2 linked regions of the Chondromyces crocatus genome follow. The protein of the gene in region 1 interacts with the protein of each later gene in a pairwise test. Links are inferred from orthologs where the notes say so. Each region holds a gene or a part of one and is shown on either strand. Other genes may lie near its edges. The genes, in order: acpP and CMC5_RS05585.

Region 1 (14,596 bases):
CGCGAGCGAGCGCAGGGTCGAGGTGATCGAGCGCGACGGTGAGCTGTGGTCGGTGATCTCCCCCGCCGACGGCCCGGCCACGGTGGGCTCATGAAGCGGATCTTCCCGCACCGCCACCTGCTCGGGATCGAGGGGCTGACGCGCGACCAGATCCTCGCCTTGCTCGACGCGGCCGAGTCGTTCTTCGACGTCTCGCGCCGGAGCGTCCGCAAGGTGCCGACGCTGCGCGGCAAGACGATCATCAACCTCTTCTACGAAGCATCGACGCGCACCCGCACCTCGTTCGAGCTGGCGGGCAAGCGGCTGAGCGCCGACGTCATCAACATCAGCGCCTCCACGTCGAGCACGGTGAAGGGCGAGAGCCTGCTGGACACGGTGCAGAACCTGCAGTCGATGCAGCCCGACGTGCTGGTGATCCGGCACAGCGCCTCGGGGGCGCCGCATCACGTCGCGGCGCGCATTCGTGCCGCGGTGGTGAACGCCGGTGATGGGACGCACGAGCACCCGACGCAGGCGCTGCTCGACGCATTCACCATCCGGCGCAAGAAGGGGGCGTTCGAGGGGCTCACCGTCGCCATCTGCGGCGACGTCCTCCACAGCCGGGTGGCGCGCTCCAACGTGCGGTTGCTCAACGCGCTCGGTGCCCGGGTGCGACTCGCCGGTCCCCGCACGCTCCTGCCGCCGGCGGCCGAGTCGCTCGGTGCGGAGGTCTACCCTCGTCTGGAGCCCGCGCTGGAGGGGGCCGACGTGGTGATGATGCTCCGTGTCCAGCGCGAGCGCTTGCAGGGCGCCTTCCTGCCCACCAGCCGTGAGTACAGCAGGGCCTTCGGCCTGAACGCCGCGCGGCTCTCGCTGGCGAAACCGGATGCGCTCGTGATGCACCCGGGGCCCATGAACCGGGGCGTGGAGATCGATCCCGCGGTGGCCGACGGTCCCCAGAGCGTGATCCTCGACCAGGTCGAGGCCGGGGTCGCCGTGCGGATGGCCGTGCTCTGGGTGCTCGCTGCCGAGTCGAACGAGCCTCCGCCCGCTGCTGGCTGACGCGCGTGCACCGTCGTGCCGTGAGGAGCAGCGCGCCGAGCCCGTGGTGGCGAGGGCACGAGCGAATCCCGGCGCGTGGGGTACGTATGCCCTGAGTGGATGTGAAGAGGGCGTCGAGGTGAACCAGGTGTCGGAGACGGTGTCATTCGGCGGGTTGCCCTCGTGACCTGGTGACGGAGGCGAGCGCCAGGGGTGGGGTCTGCCCCGGGACCAGGTGACGGCGCTCGTGGACGAGCCCCGGTCTCACGAAACACGTTCGCAGAAGCAGGGACCACCACCCCTTCGACCAGGAGCGGCGCCGGGAGCCGAGCGCAAGAGCTTCGCTGCGATCAGGCCATGACGGCGTCGCTGGCCGATGTGACCAGGGGGCACGAGCAACCGGAGGGCATCGTGGGAGCTCCGTGGGGTGGCGCTCGAAACATGGTCGCGTCGGCGGCTGACACGACCATGTTTCGAGCGTGACCAGGTCGCGTCGGCCGCCGACGCGACCATGTTTCGAGCGTGACCAGGTCGCGTCGGCCGCCGATGCGACCTGGTCACGCTGCAAAAAGGGGCCACCGCCTCTGTGCGCGCAAAAATATGTTTGAGATCATGTGGTTCCAGCGGTCATCGGCGGTGCATCGCTCGTCCCGTGAGCAAGCCTGGACGGATTTTTGGAACCTGGTGCGCCAGCTCTGGTGCGCCAGCTTGCTGCTTGCTTCGTCTGTCTCACGGATTGGATGTGGGCTTCTTCACGCTTTTCGGCCTGGCGTCGCTGCGTGGAGGAGAGCGGGTGCCGCTCGTCGGAGAGGTGGGGCGGCACACTGTCAGTCGGGCTGGTGCAGGACGCGCTGGGTCCGTTCGAGGAAGTAGTACCGCTCGAAGCCGGCGCGCTGGAACGTGAGCGCGCCAAAGGCGTTGATGGCGATGGCCACGATCCCGAGCGCGTAGAACGGGGCGCGCAGGCGCCGTCCACTCGCCGCGATCATGGCGAACAGGAAGGGGGCGTAGTCGTTCGAGAACCGGTAGCCGAACTGGACCCAGCCGCTGTTGTGGTAGAGCAGGTCGAGCAGCGCCAGGGGGCCTGCCGTCGCGGCGAGCGCCCAGAAGAGGGATGACGTGCGTCGCGGCCAGAGGGCCCAGGCGTAGAGGGGCGTCGTCACCCAGAGCGCGAGGCCGTGCACGTTGATCTGGAACGGTACGCCGTCCACGCCGGTGTAGGGCAGCGACGTGAGCATCACCGCAAGGTTCCGCGGCAGGTAGTGGTACGAGAACAGGCCCCAGCGCTCGACGCGCGGGCGCCACGCCGTGACGAGGTGGGTGTGCCCGAACTCCATCGGGTCGCCGAAGCGGGCGTGGTTGTGCCAGAGCAGGAGGGCGAGGATCGCGACGCAGGGCGCAGCGAAGAGTCCGAGCTTCGTGGTGCGGGTGACGAGGTCGCCGCGATCCCGGCTGACGCGGTGGAATTCCCAGAGGAAGAACGGCAGCGCGAAGCCGAGCGGGGTGCGCGTGGCGAAGCCGAGGCCGAGCGCGAGGCCGGCGAGCACCGGGTGGGCGGCGTCGATCGCGCCATAGAGATACACGCAGGCGAGGAGCGCGCCGACCACGTGCGCGGCGAACCAGACCGTGCCCTGCACGGCGGTGAACCAGTAGACGCTGCCCAGCGCGAAGAAGATCGAGAGCGCGGCGTTCTCCACCTGGGTGCGGCGGGTGCGGGGCGCAAGCTTCTCGAGCGCGAGGAAGAGCACCGCGGGGGTGAGGCCGGCGAGGACGATGAAGAACCGACCATCCTTCACCAGCTCGGCGCTGCCAGCGAGCTTCACCAGGGGGACGAGGAGGACGGCGGGGAAGGGGGGGAAGCTGATGAAGTACTTGCCGTCGAAGACTGCAAAATCGTTGTGCCCCGTGTAGGCCGGGGGCTCGCTGCCGAGATCGAGGCGGCCCTCCAGCCAGCTCTGCGCGAGGAGGGCGAAGTGGTTGAAGGGGGTGTGCGCCGTGAGCTTCGCCTGATCGGCCGACAGAAAGAACACGAGCGCCGTCAGCCCGTAGAGGGCCGCTGCGGCGACCCAGCGCCATCGAGCGCGCTCGTCCGGAAGAGGCGTGCTGCGCGCGGACGTGGGCGCTTCGGGCGTGGCGACCTGGCGCTTGCCTGTCATCGGGACGGGGACGCTACCACGCGCAGCGAGCACGACTGGCGTGTCCGGCGCGTCGGCGTGCCGCCGTACCACCGCGCCGGCGTGCCGCTGTGCCGCCATGCCGGATAGAGAAGAAGCGGCGAGAGATGCACCTCGGCGGCTCTCTGACGCTTGCGAGCCGCACCACCTCGCGCTAGGCAGTCCTTTCGCATCTCCTGAACTGTGCAGGCGGCGTTTGCCGTCGCGCTTCCCAGGAGGCCCGTCACCATGCCTCTCCTCTCCTACGTAGCCAACGACATCGACATCACCGGCACGCCGGTGGACGCCACCCTCCCGGAGAGCTGGCTGACCAGCGAGCTTTCGGAGGCCGAGGCGATCGCACTCGGTCCCGGCACCATCAAGGGCCGCCTCTCGCGGTCGGGCCCCACGGAGATCGTCGTTCGTGGACGGGTCGGGGCGCGCGTCACCGTCCCTTGCGCGCGGTGCCTCGGCCCCGCCCAGGTGTCCGTGGACGCGGAGATGGCGCTCCTGCTCCTCCCCGCGAAGGCCGCGCGTCACGCCGAGGGGGCGAACGGTAAGTCCTCGAAGTCGAAGGGAAGCGCGGATCGTGAGCCCGAGTACGAGTTCTCGTCCGAAGAAGCGGACCAGGACGTGTACGACGGCGAGATCGTGGTCCTCGATGGGTTCGTCCGGGAAGCAATCCTGCTCGAACTGCCAAGCTTCCCCTTGTGCTCCGAGGCATGTCCGGGTATCGGTGCCGCCGTGCTGGGGTCTGCGGAGGAGGACGCTCCTTCGTCCCCACCGGAGCAGCCCGCCGAAGAGCGTCCGGCGTCGATCGCCGACCTCCGAGACAGGTTTGCTCAGCGCTCCGGTCGCATCCCTGGTCCTCCCGCCCTGAATGGGGCGAACGGTTCCGCGGGCCACGCGGCCTCGCTGAGCAACGAGACACTGAAGAAGAAGAGCAAGAAGGAGTAGCCCCGTGGCTGTCCCGAAGAGGAAGAAGACCCCCCCGAAGCGCGACATGCGGCGCGCCCAACACGACAAGGTGACCCCCGTGCAGGTGATCTCCTGCGAGAACTGTGGGGAAGCCCGGCTGCCGCACCGCGCTTGCGGTTCCTGCGGTCACTACAAAGGTCGCAAGGCTGCTCCTACCGGCAGCGAGAACAGCGGTAGCTAGCCACCGCTCCCTGCTTCAGCGTTCATGAGCAACCCAGCGCCGATGCCCCGGAGCCGGATCCTCGGGACCGGCCACTACGCACCGGCGCGGGTGCTCTCGAACTCCGACCTCGAAAAAATCGTCGATACATCCGACGCCTGGATCTCCGAGCGAACGGGGATCCGGAGGCGGCATGTGGCCGCCGACGGCGAGACGACCAGTGACATGGCCGCCGCTGCGGCTCGGCGTGCGCTGGAAGCCGCAGGGCTGAGCGTCGCCGACGTCGATCTGATCATCGTCGGGACGATCAGCGGCGACACGCCCGTGCCGTCGTGCGCGGTGAACGTCCAGCAGAAGCTCGGCGCCGAGGAGATCCCGGCGTTCGACATCTCCGCGGCGTGCGCCGGGTTCCTCTACGGGATCACCATCGCCGATCAGTTCATCGCCACGGGGGCTGCGAACTGCGTCCTCGTGATCGGGGTCGAGCTCCTGTCGCGCATCCTCAACTGGGAGGATCGCACCACGTGCGTGCTTTTCGGCGACGGTGCGGGGGCGGTCGTGCTGGGGCCAGCGCGCGGGGACGGACGCGGGATCCTGTCGACCTGCATCTTCTCCGACGGTGCGCTGGCGTCGTCGCTCATCGTGCCAGCCGGCGGGACGGCGGAGCCCGTCACGGACGAGGGCCTCGAGCGGAAGCGCAACAAGGTCCACATGGTGGGCCAGGACATCTTCCGGGTCGCCATCAAGAACCTGACGAGCGCCTCGACGCACGCGCTGAAGGCCTCCGGGCTGACGAGCGCAGAACTCGACTGGGTCGTCGCGCACCAGGCGAACCTGCGGATCATCACCCAGGTGTCGTCACGGCTCGGCTTCCCGCTCGAAAAGTTCGTGATCAACATCGCGGAGTACGGCAACACCTCCAGCGCCTCGATCCCGATCGCGCTCGACGAAGCGGTGCGCGATGGGCGCATCCAGCCGGGCCAGAGCGTCTTGCTGTGCGCGCTGGGAGCCGGCATTTCGTGGGGTGCGGCGCTCGTCCGGATGTGAGCTGCGCGCGGATGTGAGCTGCGCGCGCACCTGAAGCAGCTTTCTGGCGCAAGGTGCCTACGCAGGGCGACCATGCCGTGCTAAGCGCCGCCCTCGTGAAGGTTGCATGGCTCTTTCCTGGGCAGGGCGCGCAAGAGGTCGGCATGGGCAAGGCCCTCGCGGAGTCGTCCGAAGCGGCCCGCGACGTCTTTCGACAGGCCGATGCCGCGCTGGGAGAGCCTCTCTCCAGGCTCTGCTTCGAAGGGCCGATCGAGGAGCTGACGCTCACCCGGAACACGCAGCCTGCCCTCGTGGCGGCGAGCTGCGCGACGCTCGCTGCGCTGCGTGAGCGCTACCCCGAGCTGGGGGTGCCCGTCTTCGCCGCGGGTCACTCGCTCGGCGAGTACAGCGCGCTCGTGGCGGCGGGGGCGCTCTCGCTGGAGGACGCCGTGCGGCTCTGCCGCCTGCGGGGCGAGGCGATGCAGGAGGCCGTGCCGGCGGGGCAGGGGGGCATGGCGGCGGTGATGGGGGTCGACGCCCCGACGCTGAAGGCCCTCTGCGAGGAGGCAGCGCAAGGGGAGATCGTGTCCGCCGCGAACTACAACGGTCCCGGGCAGACGGTGATCGCGGGGCACGCGAGCGCGGTCTCGCGCGTGGGGGAGCTCGTCGCGAAGCACGGGGGGAAGATGGTCGTGCTCAAGGTGAGCGCGCCTTTCCACTGCGCGCTCATGCGCCCTGCGGCCGAGCGTCTCGATGCGGCGCTGGCCGAGACCCGATTCGGAGCGCTCGCGTTCCCGGTGATCGCCAACGTGAGCGGCGAGCCGAACGGGGATCCGGGAGAGGTGCGGTCGCTGCTCGTCGAGCAGGTGGCGAGCCCGGTGCAGTGGCTGCGCACCATCGAGCGCATGGTCGACGAAGGTGTCACCCACGCGCTGGAGATCGGACCCGGCAAGGTGCTCGCGGGTCTCGTGAAGCGCATCTCCAAGCAGATCAAGGTGCTCGGCGTGAACGATCCCGCGACCGTCGAGAGCGTGGCGTCGTTCCTCGCGTGAGCGAGGGCGGTACAGGTCAAGCAGCGGAGGCTCGGGTTCGATGTTCCAGTTGACGGATAAAGTAGCGATCGTGACGGGTGGGTCTCGCGGTCTCGGCCGCGCTGCTGCCGAGGCCCTCGCGGCGCAAGGCGCGCACGTGGTGGTCACCTACGTCCGCGGTGAGGCCGAGGCGAAGGCCGTGGTGGACGGCATCACGGCGAAGGGGGGGAAGGCGGAGGCCATCGGCTTCGACGTCGCCGACATGGCGGCGTCCGAGGCGGCGATCGCCGAGGCGTCGAAGCGCCTGGGGCGGCTCGACATCCTCGTGGCGAATGCGGGCATCTCCATCGACAACCTGCTCCTCCGCGTGAAGGAGGAAGAACTCGACCGGCTCTTCGCGGTGAACGTCAAGGGCACGATCGCGTGCGCGCGTGCCGCGATCAAGGTGATGATGCGTGCGCGCACGGGCCGCGTGGTGTTGCTCTCGAGCGTGGTCGGCGAGATGGGCAACGTCGGGCAGACGGCGTATGCCGCGACGAAGGCGGCGCTGCTCGGCGTGACCAAGTCGCTCGCCCGCGAGTACGCATCTCGTGGGATCACGGTGAATGCCGTCGCGCCCGGGTTCATCGAGTCGGACATGACGGCCACGATCAACGCGGAGATGAAGGAGACCCTGCTGAAGGGCGTCCCGCTCGGGCGCATCGGGCGTGCCGAAGAGGTCGCCGCGGCCGTGGCGTTCCTCTGCTCCGACGAGGCCAGCTACGTCACCGGCCAGACGCTCCGCGTCAACGGCGGCATGTACGTCTAGGCACGTCGACGAGGGGTCGGACGAGGCATGGAGACGCCGTGTCAGCCGAGGCGTGTAGACGAGGTGTCGGCCGAGGCGTGTAGCCGAGGTGTCACCGGTGTTGCGCGTCATCGAAAAAGGGACGCGGCGGGATTTCTGTGGTGCAGTGAAGTCAACGATGGGCTAGTAGGGGCCGCGAACGAGTAGCACTGCCTCCTCGAATCGACGGGGTGGCGGCCTTCGTTTGATTGTACGGCGTGGCCCCTGGATGTAGACGGGAGCCCGGTTTTTGCTGGAGAGGAAGCCATGGCGGAAGGGCGCGACATCACGGCCGAGGTCAAGCGGATCATCAAGGAGCAACTCGACGTCGACGAGAAGGACATCAAGCCTGAAGCGACGTTCATCGAGGATCTGGGCGCCGATTCGCTGGGCCTGGTCGAGCTGGTGCTAGCCTTCGAGGAAGCGTTCGAGATCGACATCTCGGACGAAGACACGGAGAAGATCCGGACGGTCCAGGACGCCATCGACTACATCGAGCAGCACACGAAGAAGTAATCATGCCGGACGGGGCCCGCGGAGCCGGCGCCCTGACCTCATGCTCGGCCCGCGCCGCCCGGCCCATCGCTGGGAATATTCATGGAACGCGTAGTCATCACCGGCATCGGGCTGGTCACTCCCAACGGAATCGGAACTCAGGAGACCTGGCGGTCGGTCCTCGCGGGTGAGTCCGGCATCGGTCCGATCACCCTCTTCGACCCCGCCCCCTTTCCCACCCGCTTCGCAGGCGAGGTGAAGGGGTTCTCGGCCGAGCAGTGGATGCCGAAGAAAAAGGTGCGGGAGATGGGCCGGTTCGCCCACCTCTCGCTGGCGGCGGCGCAGCTCTGCATCAAGGACGCGGCCATCGAGCTGACCGACGAGGATCGGGAGCAGTGCGGCACGCTGATCGGCGTGGGGCTGGGTGGGCTGGAGTATCTCTACCAGCACTCGCTCACCCTCCACGAGCGGGGTCCCTCCAAGGTCAGCCCGTACTTCATCCCGACGGTGATCGCGAACCTCGCGGCCGGGCAGGTGGCGATCTCGCTGAACCTCCGCGGCGTGAGCTACTGCAACACGAGCGCATGCTCCTCCAGCGCGCACTCCCTCGGTGAGGCCTTCGAGTGGATCCGCCGAGGTCGCTCCTCGATCATGCTCGCGGGCGGAGCGGAGTCGACGGTGACGGGGCTCGGCGTCGGCGGCTTCAGCGCGATGTTCGCGCTCTCCAGGAGGAACGACGAGCCGCATCGCGCGAGCCGCCCCTGGGATCGCGGGCGCGACGGCTTCGTCATGAGCGAGGGGGCGGGGTGCCTGCTCCTCGAGTCGCTCACCCATGCGCGTGCGCGTGGGGCGACGATCTACGGCGAACTCGTCGGGTACGGGGCGTCGTGCGACGCCTACCACATCACCAAGCCGTCACCGGACGGTGAGGGCGCGCAGCGCGCGATGAAGATGGCGCTCGACGACGCGCGGCTCGCTCCGGACGCGATCGACTACATCAACGCGCACGGGACCTCGACGCCTCAGGGAGACATCGAGGAAGCCCGGGCGATCATCGGCCTCTTCGGCGAACGGGCGCTCTCGAAGCAGCTCCTGGTGAGTTCCACCAAGTCGTCGATGGGCCACCTGCTCGGCGCTGCCGGAGCCGTGGAGCTGGCGCTCTCGGCGCTCGCGCTCCGTGACGGCATGGTGCCCCCCACCATCAACCTGGAAGACCAGGACCCGAACTGCCCCCTCGACTTCGTGCCTCTCACGGCGCGAGAGCGTCCTCTCCGCCACGTGATGAGCAACGCTTTCGGGTTCGGCGGGACCAACGTGTCGCTGGTCCTCTCCCGCTTCGAGGCGTGAGCAGCCCATGAAGTGCCCCTTTTGCGGCCATCTCGAAGATCGGGTGATCGACTCCCGGGCCGGTGGCTCGGGCGAGGTCATCCGGCGTCGACGGGAGTGTGCGGCCTGCGAGCGGCGCTTCACCACCTACGAGCGCGTCGAAGACATCCTCCCCACGGTGGTCAAGAAAGACGGCCGCCGTGAGCCTTTCGACCGCCAGAAGCTGGGGCGCGGACTCCGGATCGCCTGCAACAAGAGGCCGGTCTCCACGGAGCAGCTGGATTCCATGGTCGACGCCATCGAGCGAGAGGCCCAGGAGTCCGAGCGCCGGGAGATCTCCTCCGCGGAGCTCGGGGATCGGGTCATGCGCCACCTGCGAGACCTTGACGAGGTCGCCTACGTCCGATTTGCCAGCGTGTACCGATCTTTCCGTGACATCGATCAGTTCATGGCGAAGCTCGGCAAGCTTGTGAAGGCCAAGGCGCCCTAGTAGATCCGGTCTTCTCCGATGCCAGCGCAGAGTACGCGCCCCGAAACCGCTTTCGACCTGGCCATGATGCGTGCCGCCATCGAGGAGGCACGCAAGGCCATGCCGTCCCCCAACCCGCCTGTCGGCGCGCTGGTGGTGAGCGCCACTGGAGAGATCCTCTCCGCGACGCACCACGTGAGGGCCGGCGAGGAGCATGCCGAGGTCCTCGCCCTCGCCGCCGCGGGCGAGGGGGTGAAGGGAGGGACGCTCTACGTCACCCTGGAGCCGTGCAACCACGAGGGGAGGACGCCTCCCTGCGTCGACACCATCCTCGGTTCGGGCGTCAAACGGGTCGTCATCGGCTCGCTCGATCCGAACCCGGAGGTCGTTGGCGGCGGCGCGCAGCGGCTGAGCGACGCTGGCCTCCCGGTGGAGGTGGGCGTCGCTGGCGCAGAGGCGCGGGCGCTGATTGCTCCTTGGGCAAAATACATCACGACTGGACTGCCTCATGTCGCGCTGAAGCTCGCCCTGTCCCTCGATGGGAGGATCGCGACGCGAACGGGGGCTTCCAAGTGGGTCACCGGGCCCGAGGCGCGCGCCAAGGTGCAGGAACTCCGGGCCCGCCACGACGCCGTGGCGGTCGGGATCGGGACGGCGCTGGCCGACGATCCTCGGCTGACGGTGCGGGAGTCGTCGTTCCTGCCCGAGGGGCGCATGAGCCCCATCCGGCTGGTCTTCGACACGCGGCTGCGGTTGCCGCTGCACACGCGATTGGTCCAGACGGCGCGCGAGGTGCCCACGTGGGTGCTGTCGGGCGCGGACGCCCCCGAGGAGGCGGAGCAAGCGCTGGTGGACGCGGGGTGCATGGTGCTGCGCACGCCGACGTCGGCCGAGGGGCGGGTGGACGTCACGGCGGCGATGCGGCTCTGCGCGGCACAGGGGATCGTGTCCATCCTCGTCGAGGGCGGTGCCGAGCTGGCGGGGAGCTTGCTCGCCTCGCGTGTGCCGGACGAGCTGCATGCGTTCGTCGCGCCCATCCTTCTCGGGCCGCGAGGGCGCCCAGGGGCCGTGGACTGGGCAGGGCCGGACACGCCGGTGGAGGCGCCCCGGATCGTCGATCCGCACTGGGAGCTGTGCGGGCGTGATGCCTACGTGAGCGGTCCGCTGGCGTTCCCGTCTCGCGGCTGACGCGAAGAGGCCACGCCGCGACGGCGTGTGGCGCTGCCTGCAGTCGATCCGGTGGACGATGCAGGCGTGGTCCTGGCTTCGGTGTGTCGCGTCGCCTGCACCCCGTCTGGCGGTCGATGCAGGCAGGGTCCCGGCTTCAGCCGGCGGCTTCGGCGTGGCGCTTCTGCATCTTGCGCTGGACGATGCGCTTCTTGAGCACGCCCATGCGATCGATCATGAGCACGCCGTCGAGGTGATCGAGTTCGTGCTGGATCGCGACGGACAGCAGATCTTCCGCGGTCAGCTCGAAGGTCTTCCCGTGGCGATCCTGGGCCCGCACGGTGACCTTCACGGCGCGCTTGATGTCCTCGCTCACGCCCGGGAAGGAGAGGCACCCCTCGGGGCCGAGCACGTCGCCGCCTTCCCGGTGGGTGATCTCGGGGTTGATGAACACCATCAGGTTCGAGGGTTCGTCCTCGGACGCGATGTCGATGATGAAGATGCGATGGGGCTCGCCGACCTGTGTCGCGGCGAGGCCGACGCCAGGCGCGGCGTACATGGTCTCGGCCATGTCATCGATGAGTCGCTCCAGCTCGGGGGTGATCTGGGTGACGGGCTGTGCCTTCTGGCGGAGGCGGGGGTCGGGGTAGTGGAGGATGGTTCGGATGGCCATGGTCCAGTTCAGTAACGTAGCGTCGGGCGGCGCTCCACGCCCGTCAAGAGGCGGGGGCGTGGTGCATCGTCAGGGCGACGAGTTCGCCCCGGTGGCGCGTCATGGACACGGTCCCGCCCGGCAGGCGTGCTGCGGTCGGATCCGTCAACGGCTGCGGCGGAGGGGCGCGGTGTCGATGTTGACGCCCCGCGCGGCAAGGTCCTCCACGATGGAGGGGATCACGCCGGAGGAGTGGAAACTGCCTTCGATGGCGCCTCCAGCGGCCGTCCGCTCGACCGAGAAGGTGAGGACGTCGCGCACGGCGAGCTGACCGCCTTCCATGACGAGATCGGCGACCCGGAACACCCGATCGCGGCCGTCGCGGAGTCGGGCGATCTCGACGACGAGGTCGATCGACGACGCCAGCCACTCACGCGCTGCTTCGAGCGGGACGCCTGGCCTCGCTGCGGCGATGTCGGCGATGAGGCGGGGGATGGCTTGGCGCAAGGTGGCTGCGCGGGCGCCGGCGAGGACGCCGGTCGCGCCGTCTCCGATGGCGAGCACCAGCTCCGCCGCGACCTGGCCCGAGAGGCTGTGGACCAGGATGCGATCCGGCCTCAGGCGGGCCGCCGTGCGCACGGCGCTGGCGGCCGTGACGTTCGTGCTGCCCAGCGAGATGCCGATCGCGTGGGGCGGCTGGATCACCAGGTCGTCGTCGTCCTGCAGGGCGACCAGGCGCTCGTCGACGCCGCCGGCTGCCGCGAGGGCGCCGAGCAGGGCCGCGGCCCCCGAGCCGCGTGAGCCCACGACCAGCACGTTGGCGCGCGCTGCGACGCACTGAGCGAGAAGGCCGGCCATCCCGCGCGAGATGGTCCCGCTGCGGACGAGATCGTCGAGAGAGAGCTCGACGCGCTGGGGTTTGCGGAGGGTCAGGGCGACGCCTCCGCCCGGCGTGGCGGAGAGGACCGCCAGCAAGCGGGCGCCGCGCGGGAGGGTGCGCTCGATGAGAGCCTCTCCCTCGCCCTGGGCGACGCCGCCGAGCACGCACAATCTCTGGATGATGCGCGCGAGGGCCGCGTCGTTGCTGAAGCCCACCTCCGCGGCCACCGACCGGCGGTTGTGCGTCACGACCACGTGGTCGTGGCGGAAGACCTGGATCTCGGAAACGTCGTCGTCCTGGAGCAGCGCCTCCAGGGGGCCGAGCTGGATCAGCTCGCGGCGTGCGTCCGCCACGAGGGTGTCGCCGTCGACGTCGGCCGGGAGGTCGCCCGCGGCGCGCAGGCCCATCACGGCCTCGCCCAGCCCGACCTCCAGGCGGCGCGTCAGGGCCTCATCGGGCGCACCACCACCCGCGAGGGGGCGCAGATCGACCGTCTGCCCGAGCCGCTCCATGAGCCGGGAGAGCGCGCGCTGGCGGGCCGTCGCGACGAAGGGCTCGGAGATCTGCACGGCGCGGTCCGAAGCGGGCGGGACGAGCGCGCGTCGCGGTGAGGCCGCGGGGTGGCTTCCCGTGCCGCTGGGGATGGGGGACGCTGCCGGGTAGCTGCCCGTGCCCGTGGGGATGGGGGATGCTGCCGGGTAGCTGCCCGTGCCCGTGGGGATGCCCAGGGAGGCGCCGCTGAGGGGCTCGCGTGGGGTCGACCTGTCCAGCGTGAGCACGCCCGGTGTGACGCGCGAGGGGGGCTGGAGCGCCGTGACCGTAGCGGGGCGCACGGCGCCAGGCGGTGGTGTCGCCGGGAGCGTGGGACCCGTCCCCGTCGAGAGCGCGCTGGTGCGTGGGGAAGGGACCCGCGGAGGGCCAGGGAAGGCCTCGATCGACTCGTCCGGATCGTTCTCCAGCGGGAAGTGGCTGATCACGTGCCCGCCGGTGCGAGACAGCTCCCCGCGGGGCTCGACCTGGGGGGAGGGGACGCCCTGGCTCCGCTCGACGGACGAGGGAGGCAAGGGAACCAGCGCGGGTTCCACGGGGGAGATCGTGTTCGACGGCAGGTTGCGGCGCTCGGCCGGATCGCCCAGGGAGGAGGGGCGATCGAAGCTGCTGGCGGGCGGCGGCGCAGCAGAGGGGCCGACGGGGAGGCCACGGTCGAGGGCCTCGCCTGGCATGCTCGGCGCGGCGTTGAACCCTTCGACCTCCCCGGGCTCCTGGTGGGTGGGCAGGGGGGCGGCTTGTCCCTCGATCGAGGACACCGCGACCTCACTCACCGACACCGTCTCGACGCGGAGAACGAAGTCGCCGATGTAGATCTTGTCACCCTCGCGGACGATCGTCGCCTGGGCGATCTTGCGCCCGTTGACGTACGTGCCGTTGGTGCTCTTGAGATCGGTGATGATGAAGCGACCGTCGCGGTAGAGGAGACGCGCGTGACGCTTCGAGACGTTGCCCTTGGGCAACATCAGCTCGTTGCCCTGGACGCGGCCGACGTTGATCTCGGTCCTGTCGAAAACCTCGCGGCGCTCCGCGCCCCCCTTCTCGCTGACGATCACCGAGAACATTCCGTCGCCTCACGGAGTCAGGGGCAGAGCCGGCTTTTCCGGCAGAGCCGCGCAGAACCCGACATCCTCACCCGGCCATACGAGCAAGGCTGCCGGGCTCTGTCAACGACGTGACGGAAGGAGTGCGGAGGACGAGCCCGAGCCCGTGACGACCTGACGACGACTTCATGCTGGAGATCGGCGATGCTGTGGTCGTCGTGGCCCGTGGTGACGATCCGTGGAGAGCCGTGTCGGGTCGAGGTTCCAGGCGGTCGGCGCTCCGGTCAGCGCTCCGGTCAGCGCTCCACCAGAGGCTGCGTCGTCGCTGACGCGGTGTCGGAGGGACAAGGACGGGAGTGACCCAGGCGCCGATCCTCGACGTCGGTCGCAAGAAGGCTGAGCAGCTCACCGGCGAGGGCCATCACCTCCTGCTCGTTCAGCCCGTTCTGGCGCAGCTCGCGGTACATGGTCTTCGCCAGAATGCGCACCGAGCGCGGATCGCGCGATTGTTCACGGCTCGACGAGTCGAGGGCGTCGGAACCCGAGACGGGGAGAAGCGTTGGCATGACGAGCGGGCCGTAGCGAGTTGTGTGCCAGCCGGAACCCTCTCGATTTCCGCAGAAAACGCCATGAGTCATGCGTAGGTCGATTCGCGTGTGTCAGCGACGCCGCCACCGAGGTTTCGCGGGAAGATCCCGCCATTTTCAATTTATGCATCGGGGTCGGGTGAGGCATGGCACTGCAAAGGTATGGTCCCGTTCCTTCGCACGGCTTGACCAAGTGTCATGGGGACGTCTAGGGTGACGCCGCTCGGACCGGGA
Region 2 (15,204 bases), 4.0 Mb from region 1 along the record:
TCGGTCTGGCCTGCAATCCGAGCCGCTTCTCCTTCCACGGCGGTGATCCGGGTGATGCCGAGATCGAGCACCTTCACCCGAGCGCTGCCGACCTGTCCCAGGCCCGGCTCCACCAGGAAGATGGTCTCCGGCCTGAGGTCGCGATGGACGATCCCCAGGGAATGGGCTGCGCCCACGGCCGAGATCACCGGCAGCATGATGCGCGACATCTCGGGGAGATCGATCCGTCGCTCTCGTTGCAAGCGGGTGCGCAGGGTCTCGCCGTTCAGCAGATCCGTCACGATGGCTGGTGTCCCGTCGGCGAGCACCAGCACCTCGTGAATGGTGATCGCGCTCGGGTGCCTCAAGGCGGCAGCCGCGCGTGCTTCTCGCAAGAGCCGCTGGTTCACCTGAGAGCCGCGGGCGGCGGTGGGGGAGAAGAGTTTGATGGCGACAGGAGGGCCACCGTCGAGACGGACGGCGGACCAGACCGTGCCCATATCGTTCTCGGCGATGACGCGCGCGAGCCGATAACGCCCTTCGATGATGCTGCCGTCGTTGAGCTCGAGCCCCACGTGATCCGTCCCTCGTCGTCGCTGGCGTACCCCTCAGGGAGGGTTACGCCGTGCCTTCGTCATATGCCCGCCCACACGGTTCCGGTGCGACGGCGCTCGTTGTAGGCGTCGACCGTGAGGGCATAACGCATCAGCTCGTTGGTGACCGGGTGCTGGAGTAGCACGCGCGGCTCCTCGGTGGAGCGGCCGATTTCCCGGTCGAAGCGGCGCAGGTAGTCGATCGCCGCCAGCAGGTCTCCGGACAGGATGTACGCGATCCGGTACTCGCTGCGGCGGACGCCGATGGTGAACGAACGCGGATCGAACGCGGCGCTCACCTTGCCGACGAGTTCTTCGAGCTGCTTCCGCTGTCGCCTGCCGATGGCCCGCTGTACCGAAGGCAACATCTGCTGGGCAGCGTGCTCGCGTGCATGGGTCAGCTCGCCGGAGAAGAAGCTCGGCTCCAGGGTGCGCATGGCTGCGAGCAGCATTCCGTCGGCAGCCTCGATCGAGATCTCGTCGAGGAACGTGAAGCCGAGGGCGACGCGTGAAAGGAGCCGACCCAGCGCGAACGCCTGCTCCAGTTCTGGCAGTTCGACGAACGAGGTGGCTGCGACGAGTGCCGGTGGATCTCCGGGGTACACGCGCGCGGCCCCTTGCCAGGCTGGCGAGAGGTACAGCTCGAACGCCTCCACGCCGAGCGCGCGGGCCATCCGCTCTGCGAGGATTCTCGTGGGGTGACCGTCTCGCGGGCTCACCCGCTCCCGCGAACCAATCCCGAGGTTGCTCAGCTCGAACCGGATGGCCTTGGCTGCCACCGGTGCCAGCGCTACCGCGACGTCGACCATCGCGTTCTGTGCCTCGGGCACCAGAAGATCGTTCACCTCCTTGCCCGCGAGGACGCCGGGCGGGAGGGCTTCCGCCGGCAGCCGCCTGGAGCGCAGGCGCATCACCCGGTCCGGTCCGACCTCACCGAGGCAGGCCCGCACCTCCTCCACTGCGAGCCGTTCTTCCGCGCGCCCCTCTTTCGCGAGCGACGACTCCATCGACGCCAGCGCGAGGCTCAGGTCCGTCGCGCGGGCGAACACCTCGGGATCATTGGAGAGCGCCTCGCGCAGGACCTGCACGGCCTCGCCGTTCCGGCCGGCGGCCTCCAGGCCTCGTCCCAGCGCCGTGCGTGTTTCCGGCGGTGCTCCGGGCAGCATCGTCGCTTGTTGCAGGTGCGCGATCCCATCGCGCGTCCGCAGCAGCGAGTTCACCTCGAGCAATCCCAGGGTGGTCAACCAGCGTGGCTCGATCGCCTGTCGCCGTGACGCTGCGAAATCGAGCAGCTGTTGCAGCGCCTTCGCGTAGCTGGCCGCACCGTCCGGCGTGTCGAGGCGGTACATCCGCGAGAGCGCCGTCCACGCGCGCTGGTCCGCCGGGACGCTCACCACGGCGTCGCACATCGAGCGGATCATCCCCGCGGTGTCCCCTGCGTCTCGGCAGGCATCCGAGAGTCGCAGGGCGGCCTCTGCGCGGCTGGGGGCGTCGGGGGCGATGTCCACCAGGCGGCTCAGCGCGTGGAGGGTCACCGTGTGATCCCCACGCGTCGTCCCGATCTTGTGCAGTCGCTCCAGCGCCAGCCGGTTGTTCGGCTCGAGGAGCAGCACGGCCTGCAGCGCCTCCTGCGCGAGGGGAAGATCGGCGAGAGGCCCCTCGTACAGGTCCGTCAGCAGGAAGTACGCGGTGACCTTCGCCTCCACGTCGGGTGCGGCGATCACGGCGCGCTTCAGTGTGTCGCGCGCCTCCGCCCACACCCGCTGCATCGTCAGCAGTCGCGCCAGCAGCAGCAGCGCTTCGGGATCGTCAGGCGTGACCTCCACCACGCGACGCATCGCGGCGATGCCGATTCCTGGCTCGGGGGCTCCACCTCGCCCCTGGTGTCGCAGGATCGCCCTCCCGATCTCGGTGCCGAGCAGCACCACGGCTTCCGGGTGCGACGCCTTCTCCAGCGCTCCTCCCAGTCGGTCGGCGAGGCGGGCCGGTTCGGCCACCAGCATGTGGGCCACCGCGCGCCCGGCAGCGACGCTGTCCGGGTGGAGGCGCAACGCCTCTTCGTAGAGGTCCAGCGCTCGCCCTTGCGCCTCGGCGCTCTGCTCGTCAGCGGTCAGCTCCGCGGCGCGCACCAGGTGCTCGGCTTGCGCAGCGCCGCCGGAGGCGAGCCGTGACAGGGATGTCTGGGCGAGGATCCGGCTCCCACGATCCCCGAGCAACTGGGCCAGCCGATCGAGCCCGCGCGCCGCCAGCAAGCTTTCTGGCCAGAGGGAGAGCGCGCTCCTGTAGCCCGCGAGGGCGGCTCGGGCTGCGGAGGCATCCGAGTCCGCCTGCGCTTCTGCCAGCACCGCCTCCTCGATGTGATAGAGCGCTCGCCCCACCGGATCGTTGGTCAGCTCCTTGCGCGCGCGCAGTGCATCGAGCAACAGCGTGCGCGCCCCCAGGGCCGTCGGGTGCGCCACCGAGCCGCCGCCCACCTTGCCGGCCACGCGGATCATCGCTGCCAGCGCTGCGGTGTCCCGCGGGGCGTCGCGCAGGATGCGCTCCAGCGCCTCCATGGTCGTGCCCGGGCCGATCTGCTCTTCGAGGCTCACCACCTCCCAGAGCGCGCCAGCGCGCGCGACGCTCGACATGAACACGTCCGCCTCCGCACGCAGTACCGCTGCGAGCGAGGTCGGGGCGTCCACGATCCGGTGGAGCTGCTCCAGGAGCCGCAACGCTGGAACGTGGGAAGGCACCACGGTGATGAGGCCCTGCAAGATCTCCACGGCTTCGCGCGGGTCCGTCGCGGCGAGGACGTGCGCCAGGGAGACCCGGATCGCGTGATCCACGGACGCGGGGGGCTGCCGCTCGAGCCACCGTCCGTAGAGGGCCGCGAGCTCTGCCTCGGCGCGCGGTGCTGCTTGCGACGGTGGCCGTCCCCAGACCCCAGGGCCGTGGCCATCGGCGCGCACGTGGATGCGCTCCATCTGCTCCAGGATCGCCCAGTCCACGTCCCGCTCGGTGAGCGCGCTGTCGGCGCGCGACAGGCTCCGGAGCGCTTCGTCGTCTCGCCCCAGGACCAGCTCTTGTACCTCGGCGGCTTGCACCAGCAGCCGGGCTGCATCCTCCGGGTCCTGGGCCTCGCCCGCCAGCCCACCGAGCACCCCCACGAGCTGCTCGTAGTCCCCTGTCTCCCGCAGCAGCCGCGCAATCTCCAGCCGCGGCAGGGGGTGCCTCGGTCGCAACCGCGCGGCCTCTCGGTACGCTGCCACCGCCGATTTCGGTCGCACCAGTCGGCGCTCGTCCAGGTTCGCGATCTCGATCCAGAGTGCGAAGGTCGCCTCGGCGTCGGCCGGCGCAGCGCCGTCTCGCGTTCCCCGCATGATCAGTCGCAGGAGCGCTGCGCGCGCCTCCTCGAAGCGGCCGCCGCGCTCGTTCATCCTGACGCGCGCTCTCAGCGCGTCGGGGTCGTCCGGGTTGATGGCCAAGGCCCGCTCGATCAGCGCCGCGGCGCGATCCCGATCGCCGAGCCGCCCCTCGGTGATGTCGGCTGCGCGAAGCAACAGGCGACGCTCCAGCTCCCGGTCGCCGGTCAAGTCCGCCTCGGCGCACAGCGCTCGCGCCAGCCGCTGCGCGTCACCCGCCCGCGCCGCGTTCCGCTGCAGCGCCAGGATCGCCGTGCGGCGCTGGGGATCGATCTCCAGGATGCGCTCGACTTCCTCGATGGCGCGCGCCGGTTGACCCAGCTCGTCCTCCCAGATGGCGACGAGCTTCTCCAGGAGCCCCACCTTCCGGGCGCCGTCTTGCGTCGTCGCGGCTGCCTGGGTGTACAGGTCGATCCGCGCCCGCACGCCGCGTGGATCCTCATCGGTTCGCCAGGCCCCCGAGCGGGAGCGCGCCGGGTTCTCGTCCTCGGGCACGGGGACGGGTCTCGGGGACAGGAGCGCGGAGAGCGCGTCGAAGACCGTCGCGTTGCCGGGCTCGATCACCCAGGCAGCCCTCAGGTAGGCCACTGCCTCGTCGGGTCGCCGGAGCTGCCGCTCGCAGATCTCTGCGGCGCGGACCAGGGCCGTCACCCGCAGCGGCGCGGGCCGGTCCGAGCTGGCGACATCGATCCAGGTCTGCACACGCTGGTCGTCGCGCCCCAGCCGCGCGAGCGCCCGGTCCAGGCGCTCGCGCGTGGCCATGTCGTTCGGGTCGCGCGTGAGTGCCTGACTCGCGTGCCTCGCGGCTTCCTCTGCTTCGCCGAGTGTGTCGAAGATCTCGGACAGCCGCACGTGCTCGTACACGATCGCGTCGTGATCGGTGAGCAGCGCGAGCTGCTTCAACCGCACCCCCGCCGCACCCTCCGTGGAGCCGCTCGCTTCCAGGAGGCGGCACAGCTCGGCCAGCGCCCGGCGTGCCGTCGGCGACGACGCAGGCGCCCGCGCGGCGGCCCGTGACAGCAGCGCGATCGCGTCCGCTGGCGCCTTCAGCTTGTCGACGAGCAGCCGCCCGGCCGTGTAGAGCAGCCGCGACCCGCGCGCCTCATCGCGCTCCTGTTCTGCCTCCACGCTGAGCGCGGTCACCAGCCCCACCGTTCCGTTGTGACGGATGAGGTGGCGTCGGAGGGCGTCACGCACGGGTCCCGGGGTCGGTTCGAGCGCGACCGCAGCCTCCAGCGCAGCCAGTGCCAGCTCTGGCTTGGTCAGCTTGCGATCCAGCGTCAGGGCCCGCTCGACGTGCAGCCATGCCGACAGCCGTGTGTCGCCGTCGGTCCGCTCCCGGCCGGGCGCATACGCATCCGCGAGGCGCTCCAGGTGGCCTGCGAACTCGCCGGCGAGCGCTGTATCGCGCCCACGCGCCACCTCGCGCCGCAGCACGACCTCCAGCCCCCGCAAGGACGCGGCGTGCATCGGTGACAGCCGCAGCGCCTCGCTGAACGCCTCGCGGGCCTCATCAGGACGACCCAGCCCGTCGCAGAGCCTCGCCCGCTCCGCGAGCAGGTCGGAGCGCATCGCCTCGCTGTCCACGATCCGGAGCTGATCCTCCACCAGCTCCAGCGCCAGAGGCAGCTCCGCTCGGCTCTCGACCTGCCGACGCAGACGCGTCAGCGCTGGCTCCAGCGTCCTGCAAAGCTTTCGCGCCCGCTCGTAAGAGCGCCGCGCGCCAGGACGGTCTTGCAGCACCCGCTCTTCGTGGATGCCCAGCTCCACCAGGGCACGCGCGGCCGCGACCGGGTCGGACTCGCGCAGCCGATCGGCGCGAGCGCGCAGCTCGTCGATGATGGGAAGCTCCCCGGCGGTCCCTCGGCGTGGCGCGCCGTCCTCCGTCGGCGTCCTGGGCGAGGCTGGCGCGTGGCCCGACTCCGGCGGCTTCACGGCGGAGGCCTCGAAAGGCGACGCTGGTGCCAGCAGGGTCGCTTGCGTGCCGAGCTTCGTCGCTTGCGTGCCCATCGTGGTCGGACCGAGCCGCCCGCCTTGCAGCGTGCGCGACGACAGCCCGGGTGCCCGCGCCGGCAGCCCAGTCGGTGCTGGCGCTCCTGGTGCTGGCGCTCCTGGCGCCTTGGGAGGCGGAAGCGAGCCGCTCGTGGCGTCATCGTGCGCGCCTTGCGCCTTCGGTACCGTGAGCGCCCGCGTCGTCGTTGCGGCCGCGTCGGGGGCGACCGAGCCCGCGTTCGTCAGCGGCTTCGGGGGCATTTTCGGGGGCGGCAGTGGCGGCGGTAGTCCTGGCTGTCCACCCGCATCACGGCGAGGCGGGGGCGGCGGTCCAGGCGGCGGCTGCCCGAGCGGTCGCTGGGCCTGGGGGCCGCTCGGTGCACGGACCTGAGGCCGTTGATCGCTTCCCGGCTTCTCCTCCCAGCCCACCTCCGACACCAGGTCTGACAAGCTCAACCGTTCAATATCGTCGTGCTGGTCGTTGCCCTGGCCCACGGCGCGGATGCTACACAACCCCCCCCTGGCCGATCCAGGATCGGCTTTCGCCGGTGCGCATCAAGCCTTCGCCCACTCCCTCCCACCCGTCCCCGTTGCGTGCCGATGCCCGAGGAAGGGCTCCCTGGCGTCTGCGCGACTACACTGCACTCCTCCCCGCACCGAGCGCTTTCAGGGATTTCCTGGTGAGGCCTCGTCCGTGGCCCTGGGTTGTCCCACGTCGTCGGCGCTCGCGGGGATCGAGGGCTCTCCCTCTCCGGCCGCGCGTGCTTTTTCCCCTCGGGCACAGCGCAGGACTTCGAGCTTGACCGCCGTGCCCGCCGGACGGGCCAGCATGAGCGCCCCTCCGTTCGCTGCGATGGCCTCTCCTGCGCCCAGCGCCTCCTCGGGTGCCAGCTGATCCAGGATCTCTCCACGAGGTCCCAGCGCAGCGAGCCGCGTGGCGCCCGAGATGTTCGCGACCGTCAGCCATCCCGGCAACAAGGAAGGCACCCCGCTTCCCACGCCCTGCGCTGCGCTTCCTGGCGCCGTCCGTTCATCCCCGGCCACCACCATGGCCTCGCCCACCATCCCCAGCCCCACGAACTGCACGCTGACCTTCCCACCACTGGAGCCGCTCGGCGTGTCGTCGTCGCGGTACGCCAGCAGCACCCCGCCATCGTCTCCGCTCGCCAGATCGAAGGCCAGCACGTGTCCGCTGCGCGGCGTGATCGCGCGCGCGCTCGCCACCGGAGAGCCCGTCTCGTCGAGCGGCATCACCTCCAGCCACTGGTGCGTGATCATCTCGCCCGGGGCCTCGGTGTCCTCGTCGAGGACCTCCTGGTTTCGCTGAAGTCTGGCGGGCGTACCGACCTTCTTTGCGCCTGGTTTCGCCCCTGCGCCCCTGCTGTCGTCGTCGGCGCGCTCCTCGCCGCGGGCGACGTAGGCGAGCCAGTACCCTCCGGGGCGCGAAAGGAGGCGAGGTGCTTCCGCGTCTCCCTTCGGAGACGAGATCGGTCGAGGGCTCGTCACGGAGCGCAGGGTGGCGGTGTCCAGCGATGCCATCATGATGCGCGACTGTTTCCCGTCGCGCGTGACGTCATCCCACACCACCACGGCCCGCTCCCCGGAGGCGGCGACATCGAGCGCCAGCGACTCGTCCCTCCCCTCGGCCAGCTCGGCGCCCCACGTCACCTGGTCGCCGTCGACCTTTGCGACGCGGATCGCTCGGCCTCCCGCGTTGGGTTCCAGCATCGCGACGATCACGGCCCGCCCGGCGCTCGTCACCGAGGGCGGCTCCAGGTCCCCTCGTGAGCGCGCCAGCTTCACGAGCCGGCCCCCCGATCCATCGGCCCCCACGAAGGCGACCATCGCCATCGCGCCGGCCTCGCTCTCCTGCAGGGCCCCTACCGCGAACCCGCCCTCGAAGGCAGCCCCGCGCCCGACCTCCACCGCGAACGGCGCGAGCTGATCTTGCGCTTCTTCGCCTTCCGCCTGGACGCGCCGCTTCTCGGTGTCGATCACGAATGCCGCGCCAGCGGGTGCGCAGCGTGGTGGAGCAAGCGCCGCCTTGTCCCCGCTCTCGGCGGAGCGTGGCCCTGACGAGGCGCCCGGCGTGTCCTCCTCCGCCCCGGGGGAGCACGTCCGCCACACCACGAGCCCGGTCACCAGGGCCGCCACCACCGCTGCGCCTTTCCAGGCGAACCGATCGGGCTCCTCGTCGGGGGAAGTCGTCCCCGTCTTCGAACCAGGCATCCGGAGCTTCTGCTGCGGAGAGGGCTCGTCGGCCTTGGTGCGCTTGGCTCCCGGCTTCATGCCGCGGGTGTTAGCCCGGATTGGCGTCCGGATCGATGAGTCCGCGTCAGCACAGGGATCCCCTCGACGGGGGGTCTGCCTCGACCAGACCTCGCCTCCCGTGGAGAGTGTGGCTATCCTTACGTCGAGCCTGGGTCGCGATCATGCCGGTGGGTGTGAGCGTGCCTCAGGGTGAAGGGGCATCGCGCGCCAGCGACCCGCTGGCCGCCTCACCGCCCCGTGATCGATGTTCCAGGACCTTCTCGATCTGTTGCGCGACCTCGACGGTGTCCGGCAGGATCCTCGCTGGCACCCCGAGGGCGACGCCCTGTTCCATTCGCTGCAAGTCTTCGATCATGCTCGACGCGAGACGAGCGACCGTGTGCTGTGGCTGGCCGCCCTGGTCCATGACGTGGGAAAGGCGTTCGCCGGAGCGGAACACGCCGAGGAGGGCGCCGAGCTGCTCTCCCCGATCATCTGCCCGCGGGCCGTCTGGCTCGTGCGTCACCACCTGCACTTGATGCGCGACCCGGGCGCGACCATCCGGCGCCTCAAGGGGACGAAGGCCCTCGCCGATCTCCGGCGACTGCGGCGCTGGGACGTCGCGGGTCGTTCGCCGCACGCGACGGTGATGGCGCCAGAGGAAGCGCTCGAGCTTCTCTTCCACGGCCACGAAGGAGACCTCCACGCCCACAGCGACGAAGTCGCCCCCTGCGATGACCTGCGAAAGGAGCCGCTGGCCTGAGCGCGAGGGGCGGAAGCGTGAGCTGGGGCTTCCCCGCGCGCGCCGCGAGATCCTCCGCGCCGACATCGATCGCTGGAGTGACGAGCGCGGGCTCTGGACCCAGGAGGTCGAGCCCCCAGGGCACGCCAGGCTCTGCATGGCTGTCCGCGACGCCGTCGCGACGTCGCTGACCGACAAGCAGCGCGAGGTCGTCGAGGCTTACTTCTTCGAGGGGCTGTCTCAGGGAGACATCGCACGTCGCCTCGGGATCACCCAGCAGGTCGTGCAGAAGCGGCTCTTCGGTGCACCACGTGGCGGCCGGCTGATCGGAGGGGCCATGCATCGACTCCGCCAGGCGCTCGAAGGGATCGTCGAGCCCGCTCACGACGAGCCATGAGCGCAGAGCGATCCGGAGGCGTCCGGGGACGCATCACGTTCGAAGCTGCGCGCCTCATGGTCGAGGAGGGCGTGGACCAGTATTTCACGGCGAAGCGCATCGCAGCCAAGCGCGTCCTCGGGCGGGTGGAGGGCCGGCGCACGCGCTACCGGCCGGCCGACTTGCCCTCGAACGGCGAGATCCGTGATGCGGTGCTCGTCCTCTCCGAGCATGCCGAGGGGAGCCTCCGGACGCGCCGCCTCTTCGCGCTGCGCATCGTCGCTCTGGAGGCCATGCGCGCGCTCGCCGCGTTCTCACCACGGCTGATCGGCTCGGTGTCCACCGGGCATGTGCGGCGGGGCAGTGACATCGACCTCCATGTCTTCCCCGCCAGCGAGGAGATGCTGGAGCGACATCTGCGCGAGCTCGGATGGACCCAGGAGCGCGAGCTGGTATCCATCCACAAGGGTGGGGAATTTCGTGACTACGTGCACTACCACGTGGCGGACGTCGCCCCGATCGAGCTGACCGTCTACGAGCCGCGCGAGCTGCGCTCCCGTCCGCGCAGCAGTACCGACGGCAAGCCCATCGTGCGGCTGAGCGTCGGCGCGGTCGAGTCCCTGTGCGAGCGAGAGCACCCCGAGGCGTACCAGCGGTACCTCGCGACGGGCGCTGTGGAAGGCATGGAGCTGCTCCACAGCGCGGAAGAAGCGCCTCGGCCAGGACCCTTCGATGGTCTCCTCGACGAGGAGGACGACGCTCCCGCCCTGCCGGAACCCGGGGAAGAGGACGATCCGGAGCAGCTCTACGACCCACTGCCCGGCTTCGAGTCCATCGGCTGAGCCAGCGCCAGCGACGGCCTCGACACTGTGGTTCCGGGCACCCGGGACGATGTCGGACACAGCCGCGATCGAGGCCCTTTTCCTCGGAGCCGCCAGGGGGTACTCCCTCGGACATGCCGCTCCGCCCCGCGTCGCTCGCCGTCCGCGCTTACGACACGGTCTTCCGCCAGATTCCCGTCGACGACGCGTGGATCGAGGCGATCCGCGCGCTCGTCGCGCGAGGGCCGGTCGTCTACGTCCTGCGCAACGTCTCGCTCGTCGATCTCCTCGCACTGCACGCCTTCACGCGACGCTTCGGGCTGCCCTCCCTCGGCTTCGCGAACGATCTCGGCGCCTGGGTGCAGGCCCCTGGGCTGAGCTTCCGCCAGCCGACGCCTGGAGAGCGCATCCGTCAGGCGCTCGAGGCGGGGCACTCCGCGGTGCTCTTCTTGAAGCGCCCTCCGGAGCGGTTGTTGCCTCGTCCTGGCAGCGTCCAGCGCGGTCGCAGCGAGGGTGACGCGCCCCTGCGCGCGCTCATCGCGCTCCAGCGGGAGGCCAGAGCGGCGGGCAGAGCGCTCGACATCCCCCTCGTTCCGCAGACCTTCCTCTGGACGCAGCGGCCTGGAAATCTGCGGATCTCGTTCACCGATACCCTGTTCGGGCCCGCCGAGTTTCCAGGCGAGCTGCGCGCTGCGGCGCAGGTGCTGCTCAACTACAAGCACTGCGTCGTGCGCGCTGGTGAGCCCTTGTTTCTCGGCGCGTTCCTCGCCGAGCAAGAGGAGGCCGCGAGGACTGCGGTGGCCACCGCCGAGCCGCAGAAGCCGCGTGATGAAGACGCCGCGGAGAGGGAACTGGGCGAGGGCGGCGTCGACGGGGTACTCGCACGGAGGCTCACCTACGCCTTGCTTCGCCGTCTGGAGCGGGAGCGGCGGTCGATGGTCGGGCCTGCGCAGAAGCCCGCCGACCGGGTGCGAGAAGAGGTGCTCAGGAGTCCCAAGCTCCAGGCGGTCATCCGTGAGCTTGCGGGCGCTGGCGAGGAGGGGCGGGTACTCCTGGAGCGCAAGGCGCGGCGCACCCTCCGGAGCCTCCAGGCCGATCCCGATCCGGCGACGCTGCGTGCTCTGGAGTTGCTCGCGGACACGCTCGCGAGCCGCGTGTACACGGGCATCGATGTCGACAAGGAGGGCATCGAGCGTGTGCGGGAAGCGGCGAAGAAGGGCTCGCTGGTGCTTCTGCCCAGCCACAAGAGCCACGTCGATTACCTGCTGATGTCGTGGGTCCTGCGCAAGCACGCGCTCCAGCTCCCGGTGATCGCTGCTGGGGACAACCTGGCGTTCTTTCCGCTGGGGCCGCTGTTCCGGCGCGCGGGCGCGTTCTTCATCCGCAGGAGCTTCAAGGGGGATCGGCTCTATGCCTCGGTCGTGGACGCGTACATCCGCCGCCTCCTCCGGGATGGGCACGCCATCGAGTTCTTTCTGGAGGGGGGGCGATCGCGCACGGGCAAGGTGCTGGCGCCGAAGCTCGGCCTGCTCAACATGGTGGTGGAGGCAGGGCTCGGTCTGGAGAACCGCACCATCTCCTTCGTGCCGATCAGCATCGGCTACGAGCGGATGATGGAAGAGGGGTCGTTCGCGCGTGAGCTGTCCGGCGGCGTGAAGCAGAAGGAGAGCGTGGGGGAGCTGCTGAAGATCGGCGGTGTCCTCCAGGAGAAGTACGGACGCGCGAACATGGCGTTCGGCCAGATCCTCTCCCTCGACGAGCTGCGTGAGGCCGTGGGGCTCGCCCCGGGGGAGGTGGCGTCACCGGCCAAGCGGCGCGCGCTGGTGACCCGGCTCGCCCACCGGGTGATGAGCGAGATCAACCGCGCCACCTTGGTGACGCCTGGTTCGCTCGTCGCGATGGCGTTGCTCTGTCACAACCGGCGCGGCCTTCCGCATGCGGCGCTGCTCGCGCAGTGTGCCCGGTTGACGACGCTGGTGCAGCGTCTCGGGGCCCGGACGACGCCGTCCCTCACGCGTCCTTCGGGGGAGATGCGCGAGCTTGCCATCCGTGACGCGGTCTTGCTCTACGTGCGCGGTGGGCTGGTGCGCCAGCACGTGCCGGGCGACACCCTCACGGGCAAGGCGCGCAAGCGAGGTCGCATCTACACCGGGGACGACGTCATCTACACGGTCCCTCAAGAGAGCCGCATCCTGCTCGACCTCTCGAAGAACATCATCGTCCACCTGCTGGTCGACCGGGCGCTGATCAGCGTGGCGCTGCGCGCCGGCGCCGTGTCGGAGTCCGGCGAGGCGTGGCGACCGCCTTCGCTGAGCGAGCTGGAGGAGCGGGTGCGGTGGCTGTCCAGGCTCTTCAAGCTGGAGTTCATGTTCCGCGCCGACGCCCCCTTCGAGCAGATCTTCGAGGAGACGACGCGGGCGATGATGGTCGACGGGGAGATCGCCATCGACGCGGACGTCGTACGCTTCGGGGTGGGTCATGATGGGCTCGATGGGCGTGGCTGGGTGGGGTTCTACGCCGCGGTGCTGCGCAATTTCCTGGAGGGCTACCGCATCGCCGCCAGGGCGACGCGGGTACTGGTGCAGGAGTCTCTCCCCGAGAAAGAACTGGTGACCCGCGCGCTGCAGGTCGGCGAGCAGATGTTTCTCGGCGCCGAGATCGAGCGGAGCGAGGCGGTGAGCCGCCCCGTGATCGAGAACGCGCTCGCCGCGTTCGTCGAGCAGGGCTATCTGCGGCGTGACGATGGCAAGCTCACCCTCTCCGACGCGTTTCGAGCCGAGGAGACCGTGCCCGTCATCGAGGCGCGCATCGCCGGTTACTTGCAGCGCCGCAGTGGAGATCTCGGATGGTGATGGTCGTCTCGAAGCGCGGGTTTTCGTGGCTCGCTCCTCTGGTGTGCGCCGTGTCGCTCGGGGCGGCGGGGCTGGGTTGTGCGAGTCCGACCCCTCTCGCGCCAGCACTGCGTGGCTCGGTGGGCCTGCCGCACCGTGGCGTGCTCACCGACGGCGTGGAGCTCCCGCGCAAGGGGGACGGGTATGTCCTGCTGCGCAGCAAGGGGGCGCGCTGGGGACATCCGCGGCTCGTGGCCGCGATCCAGCGTGCAGCCGCCGAGGTGGAGCGGCTCCGCCCTGGGGCTCCTCCCCTCACCGTGGGCGATCTGTCGGCGGAGCGAGGCGGGCAGATCCGAGGTCACCGCTCCCACCGCACGGGCCGTGACGTGGATCTCCTGTTCCATGCGCTGACGCCCGAAGGAAAGCCGATCCGATCTCCCGGCTTCGTCCGATATGGCCGCGATGGCCTGGCCGAGGTCGAGGAAGGCGGTAAGACCGTGTTCTATCGGCTCGACGTGGAGCGGACCTGGTTGCTCGTGCGGGCCCTCGTCGAGTCACCGGAAGCGGCTGTGCAGTGGCTCTTCGTGGCGCGCTGGCTCGAGGCCTTGATCACCGAGTATGCGCGCGCCCGCGGCGAGGACCCGGAGATCGTGTGGCACGCCGAGTCGGTGTTGCTGCAACCCGGGGACAGCGCTGCCCACGATGATCATCTGCACCTGCGCATCGCGTGTACGCCCGAGGACGCGGTTGCCGGCTGTGAAGGCGGCGGCCCGCAGTGGTCCTGGCTCTCGCCATTCCCGGTCCTGGCGCCGCCACCCGACGAGGAGCTGGGCCTGGCGATGCTGGAGGACCTCTTCCCGTTCCCGAACCTTGGCTCGGAGGAGACCGCTCTGCCTTCAGCATCGCCCATGACCCCCGCTCCGCCGGCTTCACCCGGTGCAGGGGGCAGTGCTGCATCGACTCGTTCCGGCGCTGCCCCGTGAGCAACCTCCTCGCTCATGGCGACGCACTCTCCGTGTGCGCCGCGCTCCCTCCGGACCTGCGCTTCGATCTCGTCTACCTCGATCCTCCCTACGGCCTGGGTACGACCATGAGCGCGCGGAGCGAAGGCGGGCAGAGCCGAGGTCGGAAGTCTGCCAGGAGCGGCCCCAGCGCCTACGACGACCCCTCCGGCGCCGACGCGTTGCTCTCGATGCTGGAGCCGCGTCTCGCGGCGATCCGTGAGCGCATGGCCACCCACGCGACACTCTGGCTCCACCTCGACCACCGCGCCGTGCACGAGGCGAAAGGCCTTTGCGACCGTCTGTTCGGGCGAGGAGCTTGCCTGGGAGAGGTGATCTGGGCGCCTGGCAACGGCAGCCGGGGGGCGCGGGGTTTTGCCATCACCCACCAGACCCTGCTGCTCTATGCGCGCTCACCCAAGGAGCGCGGCCTGGTCATCTACAATGCCGATGATCCTGCGCTGCGTGAGCCTTATGCGGCGACCAGCTTGGCCATGCACTTTCACCATGAAGACGAGGCAGGACGTCGTTACCGAGAGCGCGTGATCAACGGGAAGGCCTACCGCTACTACGCGGATGAAGGACGGCGCATGGGGAGCGTGTGGACCGACATCCCGGCGATGGTGGCGAACACGCCGCTGCGTCGCGAGGCGACGGGCTACCCGACGCAGAAGCCAGAAAAGCTCCTGGAGCGGATCATCCGCGCGACCAGTCACCCGGGACAGGTGGTGGCCGATCTGATGTGCGGGAGCGGGACGAGCCTCGTGGCCGCGGCGCGGCTCGGGCGACGTTTCGTGGGCGGTGATCGCGGCGAGCTGGCCTTCGAGACCACGCGCGCGCGGCTGTCGCGGGAGAGCGTGCCGGTGGAGATCGTGCCGTGCCCTGGCTAGACACCGGACACGCGGGCTCCTCCAGCGCTCCTGTCCGAAGGTGACGCTGGTCCCCGCGGCATCCACTCGGGCTGGAACGGTCGCGGGGCGTCGCATCGGGGCACGTTGCAGGTGGCGTCGAACCTCCGTTACGCTCGGCGTTGCCGCCCGTGTCAAGCGAACCTGCGCTGAACCTCGAGACCCTGGCGCGGATCAACGCGCGAATCCAGGCTGGCGTCCCGCGCAAGCGTGTCCTCGCCGAGGCTGGGATCTCGCGGAAGACCCTGACGCAAGCGCAGACCACGTGGCTTGCGCGAATGGCCCGCGAAGCTTCGCGCAGCAAGCG

The links.
Region 2: the proteins of acpP (region 1) and CMC5_RS05585 interact in binary tests that used the Escherichia coli proteins (3 or more experiments, as listed by UniProt). The link is inferred for Chondromyces crocatus from one-to-one orthologs.

What each region holds. Positions count from the first base shown.
Region 1 is NZ_CP012159.1:5,495,149-5,509,744, forward strand. What follows is about bases 6,424-9,085. They hold acpP (acyl carrier protein), read left to right. Parts: upstream 6,424-7,461; coding sequence 7,462-7,710; downstream 7,711-9,085. Other genes in these bases: CMC5_RS20255 (3-oxoacyl-ACP reductase family protein), read left to right, coding at 6,430-7,176; fabF (beta-ketoacyl-ACP synthase II), read left to right, coding at 7,792-9,036; nrdR (transcriptional regulator NrdR), read left to right, coding at 9,044-9,085. Also shown: bifunctional pyr operon transcriptional regulator/uracil phosphoribosyltransferase PyrR, read left to right, coding at 1-94; CMC5_RS20230 (aspartate carbamoyltransferase catalytic subunit), read left to right, coding at 91-1,041; CMC5_RS20235 (hypothetical protein), read right to left, coding at 1,848-3,176; CMC5_RS20240 (YceD family protein), read left to right, coding at 3,423-4,130; rpmF (50S ribosomal protein L32), read left to right, coding at 4,135-4,332; CMC5_RS20245 (beta-ketoacyl-ACP synthase III), read left to right, coding at 4,375-5,358; fabD (ACP S-malonyltransferase), read left to right, coding at 5,454-6,389; more of nrdR, read left to right, coding at 9,086-9,505; bifunctional diaminohydroxyphosphoribosylaminopyrimidine deaminase/5-amino-6-(5-phosphoribosylamino)uracil reductase RibD, read left to right, coding at 9,569-10,672; def (peptide deformylase), read right to left, coding at 10,809-11,324; CMC5_RS20285 (ATPase, T2SS/T4P/T4SS family), read right to left, coding at 11,469-13,796; CMC5_RS20290 (hypothetical protein), read right to left, coding at 14,072-14,341. UniProt on the Escherichia coli protein: Carrier of the growing fatty acid chain in fatty acid biosynthesis.
Region 2 is NZ_CP012159.1:1,480,576-1,495,779, forward strand. Bases 9,940-13,209 are described here. They hold CMC5_RS05585 (1-acyl-sn-glycerol-3-phosphate acyltransferase), read left to right. Parts: upstream 9,940-10,291; coding sequence 10,292-13,009; downstream 13,010-13,209. Other genes in these bases: CMC5_RS05580 (hypothetical protein), read left to right, coding at 9,940-10,178; CMC5_RS05590 (penicillin-insensitive murein endopeptidase), read left to right, coding at 13,003-13,209. Outside these bases: CMC5_RS05555 (bifunctional serine/threonine-protein kinase/formylglycine-generating enzyme family protein), read right to left, coding at 1-554; CMC5_RS05560 (tetratricopeptide repeat protein), read right to left, coding at 614-6,424; CMC5_RS05565 (hypothetical protein), read right to left, coding at 6,635-8,257; CMC5_RS05570 (HD domain-containing protein), read left to right, coding at 8,484-8,981; CMC5_RS05575 (sigma factor-like helix-turn-helix DNA-binding protein), read left to right, coding at 8,953-9,357; more of CMC5_RS05580, read left to right, coding at 9,354-9,939; more of CMC5_RS05590, read left to right, coding at 13,210-13,971; CMC5_RS05595 (DNA-methyltransferase), read left to right, coding at 13,968-14,879. UniProt on the Escherichia coli protein: Catalyzes the transfer of an acyl group from acyl-ACP to glycerol-3-phosphate (G3P) to form lysophosphatidic acid (LPA). This enzyme can utilize either acyl-CoA or acyl-ACP as the fatty acyl donor.